Regions from separate parts of the Novosphingobium sp. fls2-241-R2A-195 genome, predicted to be linked through region 1. Evidence: predicted binding sites of a transcription regulator. Region 1 holds the regulator's gene; each other region holds the start of a gene.
The links. The regulator LexA, encoded in region 1, represses DNA repair genes until DNA is damaged. The targets are predictions, from matches to a motif close to GTTCCNCNCTTGTTCT.
Positions count from the first base shown of each region.

Region 1 (4,281 bases):
AATCGAATCCGCGGCTATCGAGCGCGGTCTCGACTGCCTGATCGAAGTTCACAACGAACATGAGATGGAACGCGCAAGCCTTTTGAAATCACGTCTTATCGGTGTGAACAATCGTGATCTGCGACGCTTCGCTACCGACATCGCGACCACCGAGCGACTGGCCCCGCAGGCGCCCGAAGGCACCTTGCTGGTCAGCGAAAGCGGGATAAACGTCCACGCCGACCTGGAGCGCCTGTCATCTTGCGGTGCCCGCACCTTCCTGGTGGGCGAAAGCCTGATGCGCAAAAATGATATAGAAGCGGCGACGCGCGCCCTTCTCACCGGAACGTAATGCCCATGGGGTTGCGATGAACAAGTCCCTCACGCATATCGATGCCAACGGCAACGCCCGCATGGTCGACGTTGGCGCCAAGGCCGAGACACAGCGCACTGCCATAGCTTCCGGTCGGATTTCGATGAGCGATGACGCCCTCGCCGCCGTTCGCGCTGGAAATGCGCCCAAGGGTGACGTTCTAGGTACTGCGCGGATCGCTGGCATAATGGCGGCGAAGCGCACGGCAGAACTCATTCCGATGTGTCATCCTCTCGCGCTGGATGCCGTAAATCTGGAGTTCTCGTTCGAAGACAACGCGATAAAGGTAATTGCCCGAGCATCCTTGACGGGAAAAACCGGCGTTGAAATCGAAGCAATAACAGCGACTTCCATCGCACTTGTGACAATCTACGACATGGCCAAGGCGCTCGACAAGAGCATGGTCATCAGTGACATTCGCCTTGTAGAAAAGATCGGCGGCAAGTCGGGCCACTGGAAACTGGATGGGTGGGCCGAATGAACAAATCGGCGCCGCTCTCGCTCGAGGAGGCACAGGCTCGATTGCTGGCGTTGGCCACACCCCTTCCGATAGAGCGAGTCGATATCGAAGGCGCATACAACCGGTATCTCGCAGAACCGCTATATGCCCGACGCACGCAGCCACCGGCCAACCTATCTGCGATGGATGGCTATGCAGTGACGGCCGGGGACTTGCAGGGCCCCTGGCGAGTGATCGGAGAAAGCGCCGCCGGGCATCCCCACGTCGGCCCCCTCTCCACGGGCGAAGCCGTACGCATTTCAACGGGAGCAATATTGCCGGTCGATGCGGCGGCAGTCATTCTCCAGGAAGACCTTGCTAGAGATGCCGAAATCCTGACGTTGTCGGGTGAAGCACCCGATCCCGCGCACAAGCATATCAGACATCGCGGAATGGATTTCGTCACGGGGACGGAAATCATGCTGCCGGGCGCGCGCATCACTCCGGCGCAAATGGCGTTGGCAATCGCTTCGGGCCATACGCACCTGCCTGTCCATCGCACACCGCGGCTGGCCGTGATCGACAGCGGCGATGAACTCGCTGAAAACCCGGAATGCTGCGCCCCCCATCAGATTCCCGCAAGCAACGGCGTCATGCTGGCGGCTATGGCTTCAGCGATGGATGTCCATGCGAGGCGGATCGGGCCTGTACGTGATGATATCGACACGATCACGCGCGCTTTCGAGGCATCCGACGATGTCGATCTCATCGTGACCAGCGGCGGCGCTTCTGTCGGCGATCACGACCTCATCCGCCCGGCCCTCGAACGCTGGGGCGCGAGCATCGATTTCTGGCGCGTGGCGATCAAGCCCGGCAAACCCATCCTCGTCGCCACGCGCGAACTGACGGGACGGCGACAGATCATACTGGGACTACCCGGAAATCCGGTCTCCAGCTACGTTACGGCCTACCATTTTCTGCTTCCTCTCCTGCGAGCGATGCAGGGTGCCGCGAGGCCATTGCCGATGCGCCTGGCCGCCAGACTAAGTATGCCGCTGCGCGCCAACGGTCGCCGCCGTGAGTTTCTTCGCGGTTGGTGGGATGGCGAAAGCGTGACCGTCAATGCATTGCAGGACAGCGGCGCCCTGTCCTCTCTGGCCGCAAGCAATGTGCTGGTAGATCGCGCGGCAATGGCCGCGCCGGCGGCTGCAGGAGACGAAGTTCGGATTTTCCTGCTCCAGAATGACGGCATTGCTTGAATTGAGTTCAATTGGTTGCTTGATTGTTCCCCCATTGTTCACTACGAGAACAAGCGGGATCAGGACTTGCCTGGTTCGAAGGTCACGAAAAGGCAGCGACCATGTTGACTCGCAAGCAGCACGAATTGCTCCGGTTCATCCAGGCACGGCTTGAAGAAAGCGGCATCTCTCCTAGCTTTGAGGAGATGAAGGAAGCCCTTGATCTCAAGTCGAAGTCCGGTGTTCACCGACTGATTTCGGCGCTGGAGGAGCGAGGCTTCATTCGCCGCCTTCCCAACCGGGCGCGCGCTTTGGAAGTCTTGCGTCAACCGGACGATACGGGCAGCAAGGCGCCACGTCCATCCGCTGCCAATAGCAACCATGGGGTGCCCCCTCTTCAGGCACCTCGTCGCGCCGTAGAAGCGGCGAATGACGTGATCGAGATTCCACTGCACGGCCGCATCGCGGCAGGCGTTCCGATCGAGGCACTGGAAGGCCAATCGACCCTGCCTGTCCCGGCTGCACTGCTCGGTTCGGGCGAACACTATGCGCTGGAGGTCTCCGGTGATTCCATGATCGAAGCGGGCATTCTGGATGGCGATTTCGCGCTCGTTAAGCGCACGAATGCTGCCCGGGATGGCGAGATCGTGGTGGCTCTCATCCGTGGCGAAGAAGCCACGTTGAAATACCTGCGACGTGAAGCTGGAATGGTTCGCCTGGATCCTGCAAACGCCGCTTACGAACCGCAGATATATGGCCCGGATGAAGTGGAAGTCCAGGGCAAGCTCGCTGGCCTGCTTCGTCGGTATAATTAAAACTTTTCCAGTCCGATGCACCATCGTTGTGGCAAGTAGCGCGACTTACTCCGGACGGTTTTGATCCGTGCCGGAGTTTCTTGCGATACGCATTGCGGCAATCATATTAGGTCAAATCCGGTATATTAGGCAAAATCCGGCTTCGGATTGGACTATGAAAGTCCTCACGCGCCGGAAGAACCACGCTTAGTTCGCTAGTTGGTGGTTGAAGGTCCATTCTCACGGACATGAAATGGTGAGGAATGCCACCAGCCGTGTGAGCCCTGCGTCTGAGCCACAGTATCGATGCGCCCCTTGCCCAGATAAACGGCCAATCCTCCCGTATGAGCCAAAGATCCACGATCGGCCTTGTACCAGCGCGGGCGGCAGCTACGTGGTAACCAGCGATCTGATATGACGATGTCGCTGTGCTCACATGCTGCAACAAGCGAACGTTCCGCGACGGAATCGCGTCCACGCGACATCAGCAGGTGCCAGACTTTCCCCGATCGCTCAATCGGCACCTTACAGAAGTCCGGGTTGCACCTTGCGCCTGGCCACTTATCAAGCGTGGCGGGTTCCGCTTCTATCCCCGCGAACTCCATCAGATTGTCCCGGGCATAGCCTCCTTTGCTGTCCCTGAGTAAGAACAACTGATTTCCGCCGTTTTCGACAAGGCCGACATGGCGACCGTCGCCCGATACCAATATATCTGCAGGCGGGGCCATCGCGAGCAAAAGCACACCGATCGCGGCAATGGGAAATCCCGCCCAGCGGATGCGGCCGGTCCATAGACCGAGCCAAAGCCCGCCCGACACAAAAAGCATGAATGCCCAGGCGTCGGTACCCGGAAGCAGGTTGACCGCCCCCGGTCTTGAAGCGAACCAATGTGCCAGTCCGACAAGCACATCCACCGAAACGCCCGCCAGCCACCAGAAAGGCCCTCCCAGCCCGGCGATGTCGAGGATCAATGCACTAGCCAGCAACGGCATGACGATGAAAGTCGACCACGGGATCGCGAGCACATTGGCCAGCGCTCCATATACGCCAGCGCGGTGGAAATGGTACAGGCCGATAGGCATGAGTGCCAGATCGATTACCGCGCCGGTCAAAAGCAATAGAGCGATATGGCGCATTGCTCTTGCGATCATCCCTTCGTCACGCGGCCCAAGGAAATGGCGCACCGGTTCCGATGTGCTGACTGCGATAAGCGCCAGAACCGCTCCGAAGCTCAACTGAAAACTGGGCCCCATTACTGCCTCGGGCTACAGCAGAAGAACGCAGAACGCTGCAACCGCCAGCATGCGCAAGGACAAGGGCTCACGCCCAAGGGCGAGCGCGAACAGCACCAGCAATGCCCCGATGCATGATCTGACTGTAGGGACTTCAGAACCGGACAAAAGGGTGTAAGCTACACCGGCGAGGGCTCCTGCGCCGGCCGCGATTACCGGCAACCTC
Region 1 is NZ_JARVRY010000016.1:66,800-71,080, reverse strand. Features, by position in the region: gene trpC (indole-3-glycerol phosphate synthase TrpC) at 1-331, shown strand, start outside; gene moaC (cyclic pyranopterin monophosphate synthase MoaC) at 348-833, shown strand; gene QRN25_RS13135 (molybdopterin molybdotransferase MoeA) at 830-2,050, shown strand; gene lexA (transcriptional repressor LexA) at 2,152-2,844, shown strand; partial or broken gene QRN25_RS13125 (ComEC/Rec2 family competence protein) at 3,039-4,281, opposite strand, start outside.

Region 2 (4,281 bases), on a different contig from region 1:
ATGTCGTAGTTGTCGTGCACGCCCTGCATGACGGCGGAGATACGCTCCAGCCCCATGCCGGTGTCGATCGAGGGCTTGGGCAGGTTGCCGACGATCTCGCCCGCAGACTGCTCGAACTGCATGAACACGAGATTCCAGATCTCGATGAAGCGGTCGCCGTCCTCTTCCGGCGATCCCGGAGGGCCGCCCCAGATGTGGTCGCCATGGTCGAAGAAGATTTCCGAGCACGGACCGCACGGGCCTTCGTCGCCCATCGCCCAGAAGTTGTCTTTCGTCGGGATGCGGATGATCTTCTGCTCGGGCAGACCGGCGATCTTCTTCCACAAGTCGAACGCCTCGTCGTCCGTGTGATAGACGGTGACCAGCAGCTTCTCGACCGGCAGGCCCCACTCCTTCGTCAGCAGCGTCCACGCATGGGTGATCGCCTGCTCCTTGAAGTAATCGCCGAACGAGAAATTGCCGAGCATCTCGAAGAACGTGTGGTGCCGCGCGGTGTAGCCGACGTTGTCGAGATCGTTGTGCTTGCCGCCCGCGCGCACGCACTTCTGCGACGAAGTGGCGCGCGGCGTGGCGCGGGTTTCGAGGCCGGTGAACACGTTCTTGAACGGCACCATGCCCGCATTGACGAACATCAGCGTCGGATCGTTGTAGGGAACGAGCGGCGCGGACTGCACGGCCTCATGACCATTGCTGGCGAAGTAGTCGAGGAAGGACCGGCGGATGTCGTTCGTAGTCTGCATGATTTGCGCCGATAATGGACACCGCGCGCGGCGGCAAGCGGGAGTCTGCGGTCAGACTGGTCGGGAATTGCGATGATACGCCGGTTTTTGCACCATAGTGGCGGGCGGGTTACGGAAGAAGAGAAGACAAAGCAGGGGAGCATAGCCTCCCTGCCCCCCGTTACCTGTCGTCGCCGCGCGTGCGGCAGTCTTGGGTACGCATTGCCTTCGTGGATCACGGTGCCGCGGGCTATTTCGACATGGAAGACAGCTTCGCCGCGGAAAGCGCATGACTGTGAACGATTCTCTGCGTGAGCACTGCAAGCGCTTCAGTCGTATATTCAGAGGATGTCCAAGATCGAACAATCCCTCGCCCTGCCCTTGCGGCGCCTGACCAATCCCATCCAACTGAGCATCGGCGCCGCCGTGACAGTAGCCGGTACCATCCTGGCCTTGGCTCACATCTGATTTCTTCCATCGTCCGTCATTGCGAGCGCAGCGAAGCAATCCAGGGCAGCACTACGCCGCCCTGGATTGCTTCGCTGCGCTCGCAATGACGAGGACTTTGCCCGACAGCCCAATGCCGCTGCAAGGCACAAGGCCGACAGTCCCGGGAGCGCGAGGGTGTTAACCCTCGCATTCATACTTCAATCTCTTCCCGAAACAAAAAACCCCGACATTCCTGCCGGGGTTCCTTGTCGGATCAGGCGTCGTCCTCGGAAGGTCCGACCATCATTTCCTCCGCCAGACCGTCGGTCTTGGTGCGGATCGCCTTCTCGAGACGATCGCAGACTTCGGGGTTGGTCTTGAGGTAAGTCTTGGCGTTTTCACGCCCCTGCCCGATGCGGATCGAATCGTAGCTGAACCATGCGCCCGACTTCTCGACGAGGCCGGCCTTGACGCCGAGGTCGAGGATTTCGCCGATCTTGGAGACGCCTTCGCCGTACATGATGTCGAATTCGACCTGCTTGAACGGCGGGGCGACCTTGTTCTTGACGATCTTGACGCGGGTGGCGTTGCCGACGACTTCGTCGCGGTCCTTGATCGCGCCGGTGCGGCGGATGTCGAGGCGGACCGAGGCGTAGAACTTAAGCGCGTTGCCGCCCGTGGTCGTTTCCGGGTTGCCGTACATCACGCCGATCTTCATGCGCAGCTGGTTGATGAAGATCACCATGCAGCGCGAGCGGCTGATCGAACCGGTCAGCTTGCGCAGCGACTGGCTCATCAGGCGGGCCTGCAGACCGACGTGGCTGTCGCCCATCTCGCCTTCGATTTCGGCGCGGGGGACGAGGGCGGCGACCGAGTCGACCACCAGCACGTCGATCGCGTTCGAGCGCACCAGCGTGTCGACGATTTCCAGCGCCTGCTCACCGGTGTCGGGCTGCGAGACGATCAGTTCGTCGATGTTGACGCCCAGCTTCTTGGCATAGACCGGGTCGAGCGCGTGTTCGGCGTCGATGAAGGCCGCGGTGCCGCCGGTCTTCTGCGCTTCGGCGATGCAGTGCAGCGCGAGCGTGGTCTTGCCCGAGCTTTCCGGACCGTAGATCTCGATCACGCGGCCGCGCGGCAGGCCGCCGACGCCGAGTGCGATATCCAGGCCCAGCGAGCCGGTGGAGATCGCTTCGACCTGCATGGTCTCCTTCGAGCCCAGCTTCATCGCGGAGCCCTTGCCGAACGCCTTGTCGATCTGTGCGAGCGCGGCTTCGAGCGCCTTCTGACGGTCCATGGAGTCCTTTTCCTTGCCTTCCTGGATCAGCTTGAGCTGAGCGGCCATATTACTTACCTCCTGCTACCTAGCTGACCGGAAAGGTCAACGTCACGAAGCGACCTGTACTCGCTTCGTTCCACTAGAACAAGACAGGAACTTCGGCAGATTTCCGTTTTTTAACGCGGGAATCAGCCCTTGGCGGTCTGCGCCAGAACTTCCCCGACTTTTTCGGAGAGCTGCTGGACCGAGAACGGCTTGGGCATGAACCAGGCGTTGGGGATGCCGATCTGCTTGCGCAGCTGCTCCTCCGCATAGCCCGACATGAACAGCACCGGCAGGTCGGGCGCGAAGCGGCGAATCTCGCGCGCCATGGCCGGACCGTCGAGCGTGGGCATGACGACGTCGGAGACGACGAGGTCGAACTGGCCGCCCTCCTCCACCAGTTCGAGGCCCTCTTCGCCGTCGCGCGCGCAGGTGACCTGGTAGCCCTGCCGGGTGAGCGCGCGTTCGGCGACGATGCGCACCGGGTCTTCGTCCTCGACCAGCAGGATCGAGCCGCCGCCCGCCCACTGCGTCGGCGGCGGCGTGGGGGCGACGATCGCCTTTTCAGGCAGGCTGCCGGGGGTCGCATGGTGGACCGGGAGATAGACGGTGAAGCGCGTGCCGCCGCCTTTGCCATTTTGGCCCACGTCGGTCTCGGCGAAGATGAAGCCGCCCGACTGCTTGACGATGCCGTAGACCGTCGAGAGGCCGAGGCCGGTGCCCTTGCCCTGCTCCTTGGTGGTGAAGAACGGCTCGAAGATCTTGCCGAGGATTTCGGGCGGGATGCCGCCGCCGGTATCCTCGACGATGAGCGCGGTGTACTCGCCCGCCGGGATGATCTCGGACCGCATCGCGCGCACGTCGGTGGTGGTGATGCGGCGGGTCGCGAGCGTCAGCTTGCCCGCACCGTCGCCGCGCGATTGCATGGCGTCGCGGGCGTTGACGCACAAGTTGACGATGACCTGCTCGAGCTGCGTCGGGTCGGCGCGGACGGGGCCGAGATCGCGGTCGTGAGTGACGGCAAGCTGGATTTTCTCGCCGATCAGGCGGCGCAGCATCTGCGAGACGTCGGCGACGACGTCGGGCACCTGGATTACCTCGGGCCGCAGGGTCTGCTGGCGCGAGAAGGCGAGCAACTGGCGGGTCAGCGAGGCGGCGCGGTTGGAGTTGGCGCGGATCTGCTGGATGTCGTCATAGTCCGAATCGCCCGGCGTATGGCGCATCAGCATGAGGTCGCAGGTGCCGAGAATGGCGGTGAGCACGTTGTTGAAATCGTGCGCAACGCCGCCCGCAAGCTGGCCCACCGCCTGCATCTTGGTGGCCTGTGCGACCTGACGCTTGAGGCGCATTTCCTCAGAGGTATCGGTAAGCCCGAGCAACACGGCGGCATCGCCAAGGCCGCGCACGCCCGCGAGGCTGAGCGAGACGGGATCATCCGGCTGACTGGTCAGACGGATTGCGAGGTCTCCCGCCGCCGCCGGGCCTTGCGCGAAGCGACGGATCGCTTCGGACAGCGCGCGCTTGTCATCCTTGACGACGAGGTCGGTCGGGTAGGTCGGCGGCTCCTGCCCTTCGTGGCCGGCCGCGCGCATGAAGGCGGGGTTGGCGAAGAGGAGGCGTCCGTCGCGGTCGGCCATGGCGAGGCCGAGCGGGAGCTGACTGAGCAGCGCCTCCAGATGCGGCGCGGATCCGGTGCCGCCGCCTCCGGTGCCGATGCCTTGCGAGGCCTCGACCACGAGCATCAGCGACGGGGTCGTGTTGGGATCGGCCTCGTCGGTACGGTCGGGGTCGGTGACGGGGACGTGATAAAGC
Region 2 is NZ_JARVRY010000022.1:73,001-77,281, reverse strand. Features, by position in the region: gene alaS (alanine--tRNA ligase) at 1-740, opposite strand, end outside; gene recA (recombinase RecA) at 1,423-2,493, opposite strand; gene QRN25_RS16490 (hybrid sensor histidine kinase/response regulator) at 2,616-4,281, opposite strand, start outside.
Region 2: a site for LexA is predicted at 2,569-2,584, ahead of recA (recombinase RecA). Genes of this name have one in related genera too.

Region 3 (4,281 bases), on a different contig from region 1:
CCTCACGGGGCGGCGTCGTTGTATCTGACAAAATGGATCAGATCGTCAGGGCATCATCCAGCCCATCCGCATTCCCGGCCATTCCCGGAACTTCTTCCAACTGACGCAGCGCGGTGAACGCGCCGCGATCTTCACGGTAGCGCACGATCTCAAAACCATGGCCCTTGAGCCGGGGTATTGCATCGAGCTCGTCAGCGGTCGCGGTATTCACATTGATCAGCGTCATAGGTTGCCTTGCTTCTCTAGCGGCACATCGGCATCGGGGGGGTAATAAAGGGCAGCGCATTCAGTGCGCAGGCACCCGCCTTCGATCACGATGTCATCGCGATAGGCGTCCGTGATGAAAGCCAGCGTATCGACATGCCGGGCTTCGAAATACATTTCATGCACATCGTCACGCCCTGCGCCATAGACAACCCGGCCTACTTTCGACCAGATCTACGCCATCGTACACATCCCGCATGGCTGAAGCGTCGAGTAAAGCGTTGCACCGCGCAGCTCCATTTCACCCGTGTCTTCGCATCCTCGCCTGATCGCCATCATCTCTGCGTGCGCGGTAGCGTCGGGTAATTCCTCGGTCTGGTTGCGCTCGCCGGCAATGATCTTGCCATTCAGAACAATCACGCAGCCCAAGGGGGAGGTAGAGGGATTGGATCCTTTGGACCGTGCAATCTCGATGGCCTTGCGCATCCACTTTTCATCTTCGGCCTGAGACACTCTCGTCCTCCCTCTCGTAAGCGAATGCGAAAAGGAGCGCTACCTGCCCCGGAAAACGGGCGTCCGGCAACGCCAAGGCCCCTTGTGGCCCCAAAAAAACTAGTTTCAACAGCACGCAGATCGGCGCAATCTCGACAGGCTGGACGCTATGACCATTCTCAGGTTGGGTTTGAAAGACTCCGCGGTCATCACCGTCGCTCCTGTCCGGTTGAGGAACGCCTTCGGCGCGGAGAGGGTTTCGCGAGAGGAGTCGTGAAAGTGAGCATGGCGAACGAACGATCATCGCCTGCCAAGGCCGGGCATCATCCCGTCACGCCTGACGGACGCTATTTCGTCGTGCGCGGACGGCTTTGGCGCACCTCCGATCCATCACTCGACCCCAACGAGCGCGAGCAGATGGTTCGGCAACTGATGGCAGCCCGGCGCGCGGTCGCGAAGGCCAGAAGGGATGGGGATATGGCGGCCGAGGATGCGGCCCACGGCGCTGTCGATCAGGTGAAACGCGCGCTAGGCGAGCGCGGCCCGGTTTGGTGGAGCGACGGCGCCCCCGATCTCAACCGCCAGATGGCGCACACCGGTCCCTATGCCGACTGGTATGCCGGTCTGAAGGCTGACGATTAAGGCGATCGCGAAAGTCTAACCACGCGATTGCTTGCGGCGCGTTTCCCAGCCTTTCTTTGCGGCGGCTGACCGTTTCTCATGGCCCTGGGACGATCCGCTTTTGCGACCGCCCTTGCGTGACGCGCTGTGGTTCTCGGGCTTGCCTCGCCCCGATCCGGACTTGTTTCCGCCACCTGATTCCTTGTTCACCGTCGCCCACGCACGGCGTTCGGCTTCCTTCTTGCCGACACCGCGTTCCTCATAGCCTTCCTCGATATGTTCGGCCTTGCGCTTCTGCTTGCCCGTGTAGCTCGACTTGTCGCCCTGCGGCATTGCTACTCTCCTGAACACTAATCCCCGAATTTTGCGAGAACGAACAACTGGCAAATTTGCGCCCTCACTTCGCCGCAGATGCCGCCACGGGAACCGGCGGTTCATGACGCCGTTCTTAAAAAGAACAATATGGGAACATGATATTGCCATGACCGAACAGCTGCACAATCCCAAGCTCGACGAGCATCCCGGCTCGAACACCGAAAAGAATCCCGAAGACTGGGTGTCCGGCGACGATCCGATGACGGGGGCGCAAGGCTCCTATTTGACCACGCTGTGCGAGGAAGCAGGCCAAGCGCCGCCGCCTGCCGACCTCAGCAAGGCCGAAGCGTCAAAACGCATCGACATGATCAAGGCGAACCTCGGTCTCGACTGACCGTAAACAATTCGTTGGTCAGTGAGCGAGCTGGTCGCGGGCGAGGCATATGGTCACGACCCGCTCGCCGCCATGCCACGCTTTTTCGATCGTCCCGCCGAGTCCACGCAGAGCCGCGCACATCAGCTCTGTTCCGAAGCCCTGATCGCCATTGTCATCACTGCCACCGTATTCGCGCCAGGCGATAGTGATGGTTGCATTCGCCACGGTGATATCGACCGTGAGTTGGCCGTCGGAATGGGAAAGAGCGCCATATTTGACGGCGTTGGTGGCGAGTTCGTGCAGAAGCAGCGCCAGTGACGTCGAGGCGTTAGCGCCGACGGGGGCGTCGCACTGCGCGACGGTGATCTGAGCCCCGTTTCGATAGGGCTCCAGTACCGCGCCGATGACCTCGCTTAGCGCCGCACTGGGTCGCTCCTCGCCAGGAAGGCCGAGTAAAAGTTGCTGCGCAGCGCCTAGTGCGGTGATCCGACTGCTCAGGTCGTCAGCAAAGTGATCGACATCGTCGGCCCTTCGGCGGCCAACTCCGACCAACCCTTGCACGATCGAAAGCAGGTTCTTGATGCGGTGATGCATCTCGCAAACAAGGATTCGTTGATTCTCAGCATGACGAAGGCGCTCGCCGATATCACGCGCGATCTTCGACGCGCCAATGATCTCGCCCGCGGCGTTGCGCACCGGCGAGATGGTAACCTCAATATAGACAAGTTCACCATCACTGCGCCGGCGCACCGTTTCGAGGCGATCAATGCGTTCGCCTGCCCGCAGTTTGCCAATGATGTCGGCTTCCTCCTGGAGCCGGTCCTCGGGGATGATGAGCGTAATGGGCTGGCCGATCGCCTCTGCGGCGGTGAATCCGAACAGCTTTTCGGCTCCCGCATTCCAGCTGGTGATGACGCCGTCGAGCGTTTTGCTGAGGATGGCGTCGCCGGAATTGTCCACCACCGAGGAAAGCCACAAACCGGCGTCGAATTTGGGATCATACATCGTCGAATGCCTCACGTTCCCTCGTTAGCGAACTTGCCAGTGGCCATTTCAAAAAACGTGTTGGCTGGCCACATGTGAGGCGCAGCAGTGGGCGTCAAGGACATTATAAATATAGGCGGATGCCATCGACGCCTGTCAGCCTGTTCGTGTCGTGGTCGATTAGCCATCCTTCTTGGCGCTTGTGCGTTGGTGCCGAAGCGGACCTCTCGTGATCGTCCGATCCCTGCCAGTAAACTCTCCGCTCTTGTCGATACTGAAGGATGCGCTGACAGCCTGAGGCTGACCAGCGCGCAAGTTCAAAATGCCTGCGAAGCCGAGGCCTTGATTGAGACCTTTCCCAATGGCGCAATCCTGGGGGGCGATCAGGGCTAAGACAGAAAGGCACCAACCGTCAGGAGGGCCCAGTAAGCACGAGATTTCTTGATCTGGAGGTGAGGATTTCAATGGACCGAAGCGAGCGCTGGATCGCCGCACGGCAGACGGGGGGAGGAGCCGGACCTGCCCAAAAAAATCTCTTGAAACCCCATCCTCTCTTCTTAACTTTTTCTCGCCGGACGCTGAAAACCGGGTCTGGTGGACATTGAGAGTGCCGGCTCTCTCCGGCACGTCTCATGCCCGAATTGCTCAATAGGAGGATTTGGAAATGAGAACCACTGCTTTTGACTTTGCACCTTATCGGCGCTCAACCGTGGGCTTCGATCGGCTGTTCAATCTGCTCGAAGCCGGCACCCGCGAAGATGACGGCTATCCGCCCTTCGACATTCTGAGAGAAAGCGATGACAGCTACCGCGTAACGCTGGCGGTGGCTGGCTTCCACCCTGAGGATATCGAGGTGGTGGCCCAACAGAACCTGCTCACCGTCACCGGCAAGCGAGCCGACGACAACGGGCAGGGCGAATATCTGCATCGCGGCATTGCCACACGCGCGTTCGAGCGGCGCTTTCAGCTCGCCGACTTCGTGGAAGCCGGGGACGCCCGTTTCGAGAACGGCCTACTGAGCATCGCGCTCAAGCGAGTCGTGCCCGAGGCAATGAAGCCGCGCAGAATCGAGATCAGCGGCGGCAAGGCTGCCCAGGATCAGATCGAAGCGCCAAGGGATGAGGCCCGCGAAGCGGCCTGATCCATGATTAAAAGGTTTGCCGGCACCGCCCCCCGCCGGGCCGGCAGGCCTTCACCCTTCCAGCCAGAAAAGGAGATGACCATCATGGCTTTTCGTGATCTCATTCCCTGGAGCCGGCAGGAAAACCGGCTTCCCGTCCCGGTCAGCG
Region 3 is NZ_JARVRY010000014.1:52,566-56,846, reverse strand. Features, by position in the region: gene QRN25_RS12245 (helix-hairpin-helix domain-containing protein) at 38-226, opposite strand; partial or broken gene QRN25_RS12240 (nucleoside deaminase) at 223-717, opposite strand; gene QRN25_RS12235 (hypothetical protein) at 982-1,338, shown strand; gene QRN25_RS12230 (plasmid stabilization protein) at 1,354-1,650, opposite strand; gene QRN25_RS12225 (DUF3072 domain-containing protein) at 1,799-2,026, shown strand; gene QRN25_RS12220 (PAS domain S-box protein) at 2,045-3,013, opposite strand; gene QRN25_RS12210 (Hsp20 family protein) at 3,657-4,133, shown strand; gene QRN25_RS12205 (Hsp20/alpha crystallin family protein) at 4,218-4,281, shown strand, end outside.
Region 3: a site for LexA is predicted at 1,772-1,787, ahead of QRN25_RS12225 (DUF3072 domain-containing protein). Genes of this name have one in related genera too.